DNA from 3 places in the Anaerostipes rhamnosivorans genome. Region 1 is predicted to be linked to each of the others. Evidence: riboswitches for the same ligand, from Rfam matches in the RefSeq annotation. Region 1 holds a riboswitch; each other region holds the start of a gene.
The links. A riboswitch is a leader RNA that binds a small molecule or an ion and turns the genes downstream of it on or off. The one in region 1 is predicted to bind thiamine pyrophosphate.
Positions count from the first base shown of each region.

Region 2: linked by a shared signal. The riboswitch ahead of AR1Y2_RS01105 (thiamine-binding protein) and the one ahead of thiS (sulfur carrier protein ThiS) in region 1 are both predicted to bind thiamine pyrophosphate.
Region 3: linked by a shared signal. The riboswitch ahead of thiC (phosphomethylpyrimidine synthase ThiC) and the one ahead of thiS (sulfur carrier protein ThiS) in region 1 are both predicted to bind thiamine pyrophosphate.

Region 1 covers NZ_CP040058.1:1,247,668-1,251,890, forward strand. The annotation lists gene AR1Y2_RS06140 (small, acid-soluble spore protein, alpha/beta type) at 1-168, shown strand, start outside; purine riboswitch at 225-323, shown strand; gene AR1Y2_RS06145 (amidohydrolase family protein) at 727-2,001, shown strand; TPP riboswitch at 2,468-2,574, shown strand; gene thiS (sulfur carrier protein ThiS) at 2,638-2,916, shown strand; gene thiF (sulfur carrier protein ThiS adenylyltransferase ThiF) at 2,918-3,550, shown strand; gene AR1Y2_RS06160 (thiazole synthase) at 3,553-4,223, shown strand, end outside.
Region 2 covers NZ_CP040058.1:226,046-230,268, reverse strand. The annotation lists gene AR1Y2_RS01120 (ABC transporter ATP-binding protein) at 1-83, opposite strand, end outside; gene AR1Y2_RS01115 (ABC transporter substrate-binding protein) at 89-1,093, opposite strand; gene AR1Y2_RS01110 (ABC transporter permease) at 1,125-1,889, opposite strand; gene AR1Y2_RS01105 (thiamine-binding protein) at 1,858-2,154, opposite strand; TPP riboswitch at 2,210-2,321, opposite strand; gene AR1Y2_RS01100 (cupin domain-containing protein) at 2,516-2,842, shown strand; gene nagB (glucosamine-6-phosphate deaminase) at 2,915-3,655, opposite strand; gene AR1Y2_RS01090 (Gfo/Idh/MocA family protein) at 3,671-4,223, opposite strand, start outside.
Region 3 covers NZ_CP040058.1:3,002,279-3,006,501, reverse strand. The annotation lists gene AR1Y2_RS14850 (sodium-dependent transporter) at 1-1,205, opposite strand, end outside; gene thiC (phosphomethylpyrimidine synthase ThiC) at 1,229-2,530, opposite strand; TPP riboswitch at 2,671-2,774, opposite strand; gene AR1Y2_RS14840 (patatin-like phospholipase family protein) at 3,036-3,866, shown strand; gene AR1Y2_RS14835 (hypothetical protein) at 3,897-4,223, shown strand, end outside.

The DNA of each region.
Region 1 (4,223 bases):
ATGACGGAAGATGAGCGTTTAAAATACGAGATCGCAGTGGAGATCGGACTGGCTGACAAGGTCAGGGAGGAAGGCTGGAAAGCACTTTCTGCCAGTGAGACCGGAAGGATCGGCGGCCTGATGACCAAGCGAAAGAAACAGCAAAAGGCACAGGAAGCAGAAGACTGAGCCAATACACCAAAGAGGTGATTGACAGCAGAAATGTACTTTGATATGATGACTTTGTAATGAATACACCAAAGACTTATATATTCCTGGGATAACGGCCCAGGAGTTTCTACCAGGCTTCCGAAAGCCGGACTATGAGTTATTCCCTTTGATCTTTTATCAAAAGGGAATAACTCTTTTTATTCCATAGGAAAGTTCTTCGAACCTCCCTATGGAATAAAAAAGCCCTGCGGGCACTATGCACACAAATGCGTAAGGAATCTATTTGACTGCGTCAAATCGCATTTGGCGCGCAAAGTTGCCAAGCCCCTCAAAGAGTGAGGGGTTGGGGTGTTGAAGTGGGCCTGTCCACTTTGTTCTTCCATAGGAAAGTTCTTCGAACCTCCCTATGGATTAAAAAAGCCCTGCGGGCACTATGCACACAAATGCGTAAGGAAATCATTTGACTATGTCAAAGCGCATTTGGTGCTCAAAGTTGTCAAGCCCCTCAAAGAGTGAGGGGTTGGGGAGATGAGGTGGGCTTGCCCACTTTGTTCCTACTTACTGGAGGTTATTATCATGAAGAATTTTGCTTTAAAAGGAGATATTATTTTTACACCCACACCTGAAAAGTTTCAGTCAGCACAGGATTCTTATATAGTCTGTGAAGACGGAATGGTGAGCGGCATATGGAAGGAACTGCCGGAACGGTTTTCAGGTATCCGTGTTTTAGATTACAGCGGAAGACTTATTTTCCCGGGACTCTGCGATCTACATATCCATGCGCCCCAGTATTCGTTTAGGGGGATGGGAATGGATATGGAGCTGCTTTCCTGGCTGGAGACTTATACCTTTCCCGAAGAAGCTAAGTACGGTGATTTGGAATACGCGCAAAAAGCATATGAGATATTCACTAATGATTTAAGAAAGAGCGCCACATCTAGAGTCAATGTTTTTGCCACGATCCATGGAGAAGCTACGGTGCTGCTGATGGATCTGCTTGAGAAAGCGGGGATGAGAGGTTTTGCTGGGAAGGTCAATATGGACCGGAACTGTCCAGATTACTACAAGGAAAAGGATGCAGATACATCCGTACAAGATACATGGAGTTGGTATGAATCCGTGAAGGACAGAACGGGGATTCGTCCCATCCTTTCACCGAGATTCCTGCCGACCTGTTCTGACCGTCTGATGGAGCAGCTTAAAGAAGTTCAGAAAAAGACCGGTCTGTATATGCAGACCCATCTCTCGGAGAATCCGGGAGAGGTAGAATGGGTAAAGGAGCTGGCTCCGTGGTCAGAATTTTACGGAGATGCCTATGACCATTTCGGGATGTTTGGGAATCATGGAAAAACTGTCATGGCCCACTGTGTTTATTCAGGAAAAGAGGAACGAGACTTGATGAGCAAGAGGGGCGTCTACGTCGCGCACTGCCCACAGTCAAATCTGAATCTGTCCTCCGGCATCGCTCCGGTACGGGCAATGATGGAAGAAGGCCTGCATGTGGGCCTTGGGACGGATATGGCAGGAGGTGCCTCTCTCTCCATTCTGCGGGTGATGACCGATGCGGTACAGGTCTCCAAGATGTACTGGAGATATCTGGACCAGGACAAAAAGCCGTTGTCCGCATCAGAAGCTTTTTATCTGGGGACAAAAGGGGGCGGGAGCTTTTTTGGAAATGTCGGAAGTTTTGAACAGGGCTGTGAGTTTGATGCTGTGGTGCTTAACGACACACCGATCAAGACCGCTCTTGACCCGGACATGGAACAGCGGATGGAAAGGGCTATGTATTTAAGCCAAAATGAGCACATCATGGCCAAGTATATACACGGACAAGAGGTTTTCCGGCGCTGATGATACGAAAAAGCCATCCTGTAAGAACTGGTTGAGGAGTTCTTCAGGACGGCCTGAAATCATGAACATCTGTTTTGTCCAAGCAGATGGAGGAGATTCAACTTTGTTTCATCAGATTTTACTAAAAGATTATTTTTGAACTAAGGAATATGTACTTCTTTATAGCAACGATGTTTAACCATTGGGGGACAATCATTAACGAATTCAGTTTACTATGTTCGTACTGGAATCAAATGAAAAAGCATTTTTTCTATTTACTGTCCAACCATGTAGATCCACTGAAACAAAAGCAAATGTTATGATGTATTCTTTTTATCACAGTTAAGCTTTGTTGGACAGGAAAAGGCGCAAGAGGTATTGGAACCGGCGTGAACAGCAAAATTTTCTCTTGTTTTTTTGGGGAAACAGGATTATAATAATTTCTCGTAAGACAGATCATAGATTCTGTCTGATAAAATTTCATAAACAAGTAAAACTGGAGAGCCGATGTTATTGGCTGAGAGGAAGGTATAACCTGAAGATTCATGGAACCTGTTAGTTAGCACTAGCGTAGGGAGTTTTCAATCGATAGAACACAGAGATGGAGCTTACGCTTCATCTTTTTTTGTTCCATAGAATATTCCTAAGGAATCCCCTATGGAACAAAAACGCTCCGTGGGATGCGCACTCGCCCACTTTGTTCTTTGTTTGTCAGCTCTTGAAAAAGAAAGGAGAATCATCATGCGTGTCAATGGAAAGGAAATGCCGCTTGAGTCTGTTCAGACTCTGGAAGAATTTCTTCTGGGGGAGGGCTATCATTTAAAGCACATCGCGGTGGAGAGAAACGGGCAGATTGCCCCGAAGCAGGAGTATGGACAGATCATACTCTCAGAGGCGGACACTCTGGAGATCGTCAGCTTCGTAGGCGGTGGATGAGATGCTTTCAAGAGAACAGTTTGAACTTGAGCTGACCAGGCGCCAGACACCGGAAGTGAGGAAAAAGCTCAAAGAGGGATGTGTGGCCGTGGCAGGACTTGGAGGCCTGGGCTCCAATATCGCACTGATGCTTGCGAGGACAGGGGTTAAAAAGCTGTTTCTTGTTGATTTTGACACAGTGGACCCATCCAATTTAAACCGGCAGGCTTACACGATCCCTCAGATGGGAATGAAAAAAACAGATGCCATCCAAGAACTCATCAGGCAGGTGAATCCCTGGATGGAACTGGAGACGTTTGACGGCAGGGTCACGGAGGCAAATGTAGAAAAGCTGTTTGAACCCTATCCGGTCATATGTGAGGCGTTTGACACGCCGGAATCCAAAGCCGTGCTGGTAAACGGGGTCATATCCAGGCTGCCTGGATCTGTACTGATCTCAGGAAACGGGATGGCGGGTTCCTACAGCTCCAATCTAATCCGGACGGACAAGAAAATGAACCGCCTTTATGTGTGCGGGGATGGCGTCCACGGGATCTCAAAGACAGAATCCCTGACCGCCGCAAGAGTAAACATCTGTGCCGGACATGAGGCAAATATGGCGATACGATTGATCTTAGGAGAAAAAGAGGTATAAAAATGAAAGATACATTAAAAATCGGAACAAAAGAATTTACATCAAGGTTTCTGCTTGGAACCGGAAAGTTCAGCCTTGAAAAGACCGCTGAGGTGATCAGCGCGGCAGATGCCCAGATCGTTACCATGGCTCTGCGGAGGGTGAAAGAGGCCGGATCCAGCAACATTTTAGAGTACATACCGGATACAGTGACTCTGCTGCCAAATACGTCCGGTGCCAGGAACGCCCAGGAGGCAGTACGGATCGCAAGGCTGGCAAAGGCAGTAGGATGCGGGGATTTTATTAAGATCGAAGTGATCCGGGATACAAAATATCTCATGCCGGATAATAATGAGACTGTCAAAGCCACAGAGATTCTGGCAAGGGAAGGATTTACAGTGCTGCCATACATAAGCCCTGATCTGAATGCTGCCAGGGATCTTGTGGACGCGGGAGCCGCTGCGGTCATGCCTTTGGCGGCCCCGATTGGGAGCAACAAAGGACTTCTCACCAAAGACTTTATACAGATGCTCATTGAGAATATCGACCTTCCTGTGATCGTGGACGCAGGCATAGGCAAACCGTCTGAGGCATGTGCGGCAATGGAGATGGGAGCAGATGCCGTACTGGCAAACACAGCGGTGGCCACGGCAAACGACGTAGCGGCTATGGCAGGGGCATTCAGAATGGCAGT
Region 2 (4,223 bases), 1.0 Mb from region 1:
TCATGGAGTTCAATCCTGATGTCCTCGATAACATTTTCGTGTTCATATGCAAGTGTAACATCTGTTACAATTAAATCTGACATTTTCTTTACTCCAAGTAGTCATTGGTAAATCCGGTGTTCTCCGGAATCTTTGTTTTAGAAAGCCCCTTTTCATTGATCCAATTATAAAAGGCATTCCATCTCTTAGGATTCATATATCCCCACTGTTTAACTTCTGCTTTGTACTGGTCCTTCATGTATTCCTGGCTCTTCTCCACCAGTTTAGAATCCAGCTCCGGTGCCGCTTTGCAGAGAATATCGGCTGCACTCTTGGGATCATCTATGGCAAACTCATAACCCTTTTTTGCAGCTGCCAGAAACGCCTTGGCAGTTTCCGGATTCTTCTTCATCCAATCCTTATTGCCGATGATGACCGGAGTATAATAGTCAAATACCGGATCGATATCCTTAAATGCAAAATAATCTGTTTTCAATCCTGCAACCTCTGCCGCAATGCCGGCCCATCCATAATAAATCCAGATGGCATCTACCTTCTTGCTCTTCAGTGCGGAAACCTCATCGGTCACAGTGCTAGGGATCAGTTTGACTTTGCTAAAATCCCCATGGTCTTTTTCTACCGTCTGTTTTAAGGTTGCCTTTTCAATCTCCAGATTCCATGTGGCATACTTCTTTCCCTCCAGGCCTTTGGGACTGCTGATACCATCACCTTTTCTGGAAATAATGCCAGATGTGTTGTGCTGTAAAACTGCCGCGACAGCTGTGATTGGCAGCGCGTCATCTCCCACAACCGCAGGCATCATGCTGTCCTGAAAAGATATCCCAAACTGGGCTTTCCCTGATCCCACCAGAACTTCTGCTCCGTCTTCCGGCGGCTGTACAATCTCCACATCCAGCCCTGCATCTTTAAAATATCCTTTTTCCTTTGCCACATAAATTCCTGTATGATTGGTATTCGGTGTCCAATCCAGGACAAAGGTAACTTTGGTCAATTTACCTTCACTTTTTTCTGATCCATTTTCTTTGCTCTGGCAGCCTGTGATGGACATAATCATAACTGCAGCAAGCAAAACTGCCACTATTCTTTTTTTCATAAAACCAACCTCTCTATTCCTAATCGATCCTCTAACTCTTCTCTTCCCACGGCATACATCTCTTCTGCAGCAGATTCACTGCCCACATGAGCAGCAGGCTGATTGCTGATATGATGAAAATCACCGCAAACATTTTGTCAAAAGAAAACCCCTTTTTCACTCGTATCATATAGACTCCCAGACCTTCAAAGCCTCCCAGCCATTCTGAGATAACAGCGCCTACTACTGCATAGGACACGGAGATCCTCAGACTCGCAAAAAACTGGCTCAATGATCCCGGAAACTTAACATGCCGGAAAATCTGCAGACTTGTAGCCCCCATAGAACGCATGAGGCTGATCGTGTCCTGGTCTGCCGAACGGAAACCGTCAAGCAGACTTACCGTGATCGGGAAAAAGGTCACAATTACAATCAGGATCACCTTTGGAAGCATTTCATAACCAAACCACAATACCAAAAGAGGTGCGATCGCTATCGTCGGTATCGTCTGCGTCAGTACGATCAATGGGTAAAATGCTTTGTAAAGCTTATCAAAATGGTCCATAAAAACCGCCATGAGAAATCCAATGGCAACGCCCATGAACAGCCCGGTAAGAGCCTCTATCACCGTTACTTTCGCATTGACCATCAAAAGCGGAAAATCACTGACCAATGCCTTTAGCACATCCAATGGAGATGGAAGCAGAAACTTTGAAACCATGCCAGCCCCGCTGACAAACTGCCAAACCGCCAATATGATAAGAATAGCCGCCGCGGGCAGTATTTTACTGGTGGTGTTTCGTAACTTTTTTATCAATGGTGAGTACATCTCCTTCTGGCTTATAGGATACCTTTACATAAGCTGCCACTGACGGCGCTCCTGCCCTCACCGCAATATGCTGGCACTCTTTTACCACATCCATCAGTTCATCGTAATCTCCTTCAATGGCAGTTTCAAACGGCCCCACATAATAAGAAAGTCCTGTACTTTTAATGTAGTCAATAACCTCATCCACAATACGGATCAATTCCTCATCGTTAGCCGCCTCCGGCAATGTCTGAATCGCTACACTTGCATTCATCTTTTTCATCCTCCTTAAAAAACCCCGTTGGATAATCCAACGGGGTAATTGTCACAGTTTGTGCTGTTCTATTCCTACGCTGGCATTATCCAGATCAGGTATAAGGGTTAAAGGCTCCATTTGCCTTACTCTCAGCCGGCATGACGCCAGCACCCCTGTATATTAGATTTTTGAATGTTCCTTGTTGTCTGTTGCTATGCTTGTATTATAATCAATCCGGACAAATAAATCAATTATAGTTTGACAAACCCCTGCTCAGGGATTATATTTTAGGAAGTATAGTTCATAAAGGTTCTCAAAGACGAAAACTCTTTTGGGGGCCTTTTTGTCTATTTATCCAGCTTGAAAGGAGATTTATATTATGAAAACAGAAACAGTAGAAAACATGTGCGGAGGAAAAGGACACGTTATCATCAAACATGTTTTAGGGGAAAAAGAGTTAAACGGAAAATGCGGTTTATACGCAGAAGTCATTATCGAACCAGGCTGCACCCTCGGCTACCATGAACACCATGGCGAAAGTGAGACCTACTACATCCTTTCAGGACAGGGCGATTACGATGATAATGGCACAGTCCGCCCGGTAAAGGCAGGAGATGTGACATTTACACCGGATAATCACGGGCATGCTCTGGCCAACACGGGTGACACTGATCTTGTATTTATGGCTCTGATTATATTTGATTAAAACAGAACAAAGTGGAGGATAACCAACCCTCCACTTTGTCCTACTGTCTATAAGCTGCAGTTGCAACAGCCGCTATGGCCTGTTTTCTTTCACCACGGTAAGCGCTTCCCCATCGGCAAATACGGCGACATGTGGATGCAGCTGCAGGATTGATGCCGGTACTTCCGGAGAAATCCCACCGTAAAGTGCATCATATAATGCCTGGGCCTTCTGCTTTCCGACTGCCATCAGAATAATTTTTTTCGCCTGAAGGATCCCCCTGATTCCCATAGAATAAGCTTCTTTTGGAACCTCCTCCCGGGATTCAAAAAACCGAGAATTCGCGTCAATCGTGTTTTGTGTCAATTTAACACAATGCGTTTCCGGAATAAAAACCTCGCCAGGTTCATTAAAACCAATATGTCCATTGGCGCCCAGTCCAAGAATCTGAAGGTCTATACCGCCATTCTGGGTTATGATCTCTTCATACTCCATGCATGCTTTTTCAGAGTTCATCTCTGTTCCGTCAGGTACAAATGTCCGGTTTTTCTTTATGTTTACATGATCAAAAAAATGTTGGTACATAAAATGACGATAGGACTGTTCATGGCTTCCGTCAAGGCCTTTATATTCATCTAGATTGATGGACGTGACCTTTGAAAAATCAAGCTCTCCTGCCTCATACCACTCCACCAGCTGCTCGTACACGCCTTCTGGAGTAGATCCTGTCGCCAGCCCAAGAACAGCTCCTGGATTAATGCGTATTTCGGCAGCAATGATCTCTGCTGCTTTTTTACTTAAATCTTTATAATCTTTTCCCTCATAAATTGTCATATTATACTCTCCGCCTTAATCCCTCTTTATCTTCACTGCCTTATTCTCTTCCAGACTTTGATGCACTGCTTCTGCTATTAACTCAGCCTGCAGTCCATCGTTGCCGTCTGCGATAAAAGGGATATCATTCTGAAGACAGTAAACAAAATCGTTGATGGGTTCTATTCCAAATCCGCTGGGCCTGCCGCAGTTATTTAAAATAAAATAAGAGTTGGGCGTACGCTGTTTCTGTGTATTAAACATTTCTACTCCGCGGTTTTGGGAATCAATCCGAAACATTGCATCCTCACAAAGAATCTGTGTTCTTCCGTCATTATTTTTCGCAAAACCTTCCGGCAGGATCCATGAATTCTCCACGGTCCAATAACAACCGTTTTCCATTTTTAAAATTGCCTGAATGGAATCATAGGTATCAACACCTCTGGATTTTAATACCTTTTTTGTTCCCACAGCATATACCTCTTCCACTTCACACCCCATATACCAGCGGATCTGGTCATAACAATGCGTTCCCAGAAAGTGAACAGGGCTGGATTTATCTGCCCAGTTGAACCATTTCGCAGGAACA
Region 3 (4,223 bases), 1.8 Mb from region 1:
TTAATGACATAAGCGGCAAACATGCAGGTGCAGAAGGCTGCGATCGGCATTAACACGCTGTTGCTCATGAAGTCGAAGAAATCCAGGAAGCTGAAGCCAAGAAGCTTGATATTGCTCCATATACCAAATCCCAGTGATGACGGCACTGCCATGATCATTGCAATGACAAACATGGTGATGCAGGCTCTTAACCGGGATAAATGAAACTTATCCATTACGATGGAGACCAGGGTTTCCAAAAGGGAAATCGCAGAGGTCAGCGCCGCAAAGAAAACTAAAATGAAGAAAACGGCTCCGATGACAGTTCCCAGTGCCATGCTGTTAAATACCTTCGGCAGCATCTTAAACATCAGGGATGGGCCGGATGCGAGCATATCGGCATTTCCTCCTGAAAATACAAAGACTGCAGGGACAATCATAAGCCCAGACAGGAAAGCGACACCTGTATCAAAAATCTCTACCTGAGAAACAGACTTCTCAAGGTTGGATTTTTTCGGCATATAGGAACCGAAAGTAATCATGATCCCCATTGCCAATGACATGGAATAAAACAGCTGTCCTAATGCGGCCAGGAATGTAGTCGGCGTCAAATCCTTAAGATTTGGCTTGATGTAATACAATACGCCTTCCATGGCTCCCTTTCTGGTAATACAATAAACAGAAATACCGATCAGCAGTACGATCAAAATCGGCATCAGGATGGTGCTGACTTTTTCGATACCGCCTTCTACTCCCAGGGCAACAACAATCAGTGTAATGCCAGCGAAAATCAGGAGCCATACCATAGGGCTTACAGACTGGCTGATAAAGCCTTCAAAAAAGGTATCTCCTGCTGCCTGGTTTATATTTCCGCTTACTGATACAAATAAGTATTTTGTTACCCATCCCCCAATCACACAGTAATAAGGGAAGATGATGAACGGTATGATACTGGTCAGATAACCGATAAACTTATACTTCTTATTAAAAGAAGAGAACGCATGAATGGCGCTTTTGCCAGTACGCCGTCCAATCGCTATCTCGGTGATCATCAGGGTAAATCCAAAGGTTACCGCGAGTATCAGGTAAATCAAAAGGAAGCTCCCGCCTCCGTATTTTGCAGCCAGATATGGAAATCTCCATATGTTTCCTAGTCCTACAGCTGATCCTGCAGTTGCCAGCACAAAGCCGATCCTGCTGGAAAAGCCGCCTCTTTCTTCATTCATAAATCTGTGAAATCCTCCTTTGTTTATACTACATCGACATCTTCACCTGCCAACACAGCATTCATATTTCGAACGGAACACATTTTTCCGCACATCGTACATGTATCTTCTCTCTCAGGTTTTGATTCAGCACGGTATCTTCTGGCCTTTACAGGGTCCAGAGCCAGATCAAACTGAGCTTCCCAGTCCAGCTTTTGTCTTGCCTCTGCCATCTGATTGTCCCAGTCCATGGCGCCCTTTATGCCTTTGGCAATATCTGCGGCGTGTGCCGCGATCTTGGAAGCCATGATGCCTTCCTTCACATCATCCACATTCGGAAGGCGCAGATGTTCTGCCGGTGTGACATAACATAAAAAGCTTGCGCCGGATGCAGCGGCAATCGCTCCGCCAATAGCAGATGTAATATGGTCATAGCCGGGTGCAATGTCTGTTACTAGAGGCCCAAGTACATAAAACGGAGCTCCGTTGCAGATAGTCTGCTGAATCTTCATATTTGCCTGTATCTGGTCCATAGGCATATGTCCAGGTCCTTCGATCATTACCTGAACGTCCTTTTTCCAGGCCCGGGCCGTCAATTCTCCTAAAGTGACCAGTTCCTCGATCTGGGAAATATCGCTGGCGTCTTTTAGGCATCCTGGACGGCAGGCGTCCCCGAGACTTAAAGTAACGTCATATTCATTACAAATGTCCAAAATCTCATCATAGTATTCGAAGAACGGATTTTCATTGCCCGTAGCTTCCATCCAGGCAAAGATCAAAGACCCGCCCCGGGACACGATGTTCATCTGTCTCTTCATGGCCTTAAAGCGGTCTGCGGTATTGCGGTTGATCCCACAGTGGATGGTCATAAAGTCTACACCGTCCTCAGCATGCATTTTAAATACATCGATCCATTCCCTTGAGGTAATATCCTTCAGAGCCTTATTATAATATACAATGGCATCATAAATCGGCACAGTGCCCAGTATAGCAGGGCATTCGGCTACAAGTTTTCTTCTGAAGGTCTGTGTGTCCCCGAAAGAAGAAAGATCCATAATAGCTTCCGCGCCCATTAAGACTGCTTGGTTTACCTTTTCCATTTCTACGTCCAGGTTCAGACAGTCTCTAGATGTTCCAAGGTTGACATTGATCTTGGTTTTCAGGGAATTGCCGATACCAAATGGCTTTAAGCAACGGTGGTTTTTGTTGGCCGGTATAACGATAGTTCCAGCAGCGACCTCACCCATGAGCTTCTGTACATCCATTCCTTCGTAAGCAGCGACCGTTTCCATTTCCTTGGTTACGATGCCGGCTCTGGCGGCATTCATCTGTGTTGTGTAATTCATCTTACAACCTCCTCGTTTCAATCAGGCGGGAGGGAATCTAAAATGCATTATTTAGTTTTCGGAACATTTCTTTTTATATACATGATCAGTCACAAAATAAACGATTCATCGCATGATCATGGACTTACAGTAAATTCCGTTACAATAAGCACCTAAATCCCTACGTTGGCATTAACCAAATCAGGTATGATGGTCGAAGGATATCCCTTCCTCTCAGCCCGTAAAAGCTCCCATTTTAGTTTCAAATATGACCTAAAAAGTCATCTTACGTATTGTATCATTGTTTTTCAGAAAGTGCAATGGTCTGAATGATGTATGCAGTGCCGTCTATATCATTGATTTCGTTCGGCATATTTTGCTGGCGGTGTACAGATCTTAAGAACTTGAATATTGTAGTAGAGGCATATGATTTATACAATAAGTTTCCAGTTTTTGTGGTATAATAAAGAAGAAGCATTTCTGAGTTATTCCGGGAATGCCCAAATGCAGTTAGGAGTGAAGAGATATGGCAAGTTTAATATTGGAGGGCGGTACATTCCGGCCGATTTTCAGCGCAGGGGTGATGGATGCCCTACTCGACCATGATTTGATGTTTCCCTATGTGATAGGAGTATCCGCCGGCATCTGTGACGGCTTTTCTTATGTTTCCAGGCAGAGGGAGAGGAATCTGCAGATTCTTCTAAACCACAGAAATGATTCCAGATATATCGGAAAGAAAAATCTCATCAAAGAAAAAAGCCTGTTTGGGCTGAATTTTGTCTACAACGTGATCCCCAACAAATTATATCCATTTGACTGGGATACATTTTACAAATATGATGGAAAGATACTGGTAGGTGTGACCAATGCACTGACCGGTGAGATTGAATATAAAGACGGAAAAGATTTAGATAAAGAGTGCACCATGCTCCGGGCGACCTGTGCCCTGCCGCTGATATTTCCGGCCATCAAGCTGGATGGGGTTCCGTATTTCGACGGAGGCATCGCAGATCCTATCCCGGTCAGGAAAGCGATCCGTGACGGCAATGACAAGCATCTGATCGTTCTTACGAGACCAAAAGGATACCGCAAAGAACTCAGCAAGAGCCATAAGGTCACGTCAACGCTGCTGAAGAAAAAGTATCCGAAGATTCCGGATTTGCTTTTGAACCGTCATGTGGAGTATAATCGCACAGTCCATTACTGCGAGAATCTGGAAAAGCAAGGGAAGGCTGTCATCCTAAGGCCGGACCGTCCCATTGACAGCTTTGAGAAGGATATTGATGTGCTCAGGGATACCTATCAGATGGGTTATGATATGGCACTGGAAAGAATAGAAGAAATCAAAAAATTGTGATACAATAAATTAGAAAAAGAGGTGGTCAGTATGGCGAGGATTTTAATTTCGGAACGGCCGTATGTGGAAGAACTATCTACAAATAAGACAAGGAATTTAATGGTGATTTGTGAACGCCTCTTTTTACCGGTACAGGCGGACGCGTCAAAATTAGAACTGGCAAGGCAGATTGCGCAAAAGCTCAGCGAGGACCCACTGGTACTTCTCGAGATGTTGCAGTCTGAGGCCGTGGAGCTCTTGTTTGAACTTTGGGAGCAGAGGGAAGGAAGCTTTGCCCTGGAAACGAATTTTAACGATCTGCAGCAGCTCCGGTATCTGGGGTTTGTCCATGTGGAGGAAGACTTTATTGCCATCAAT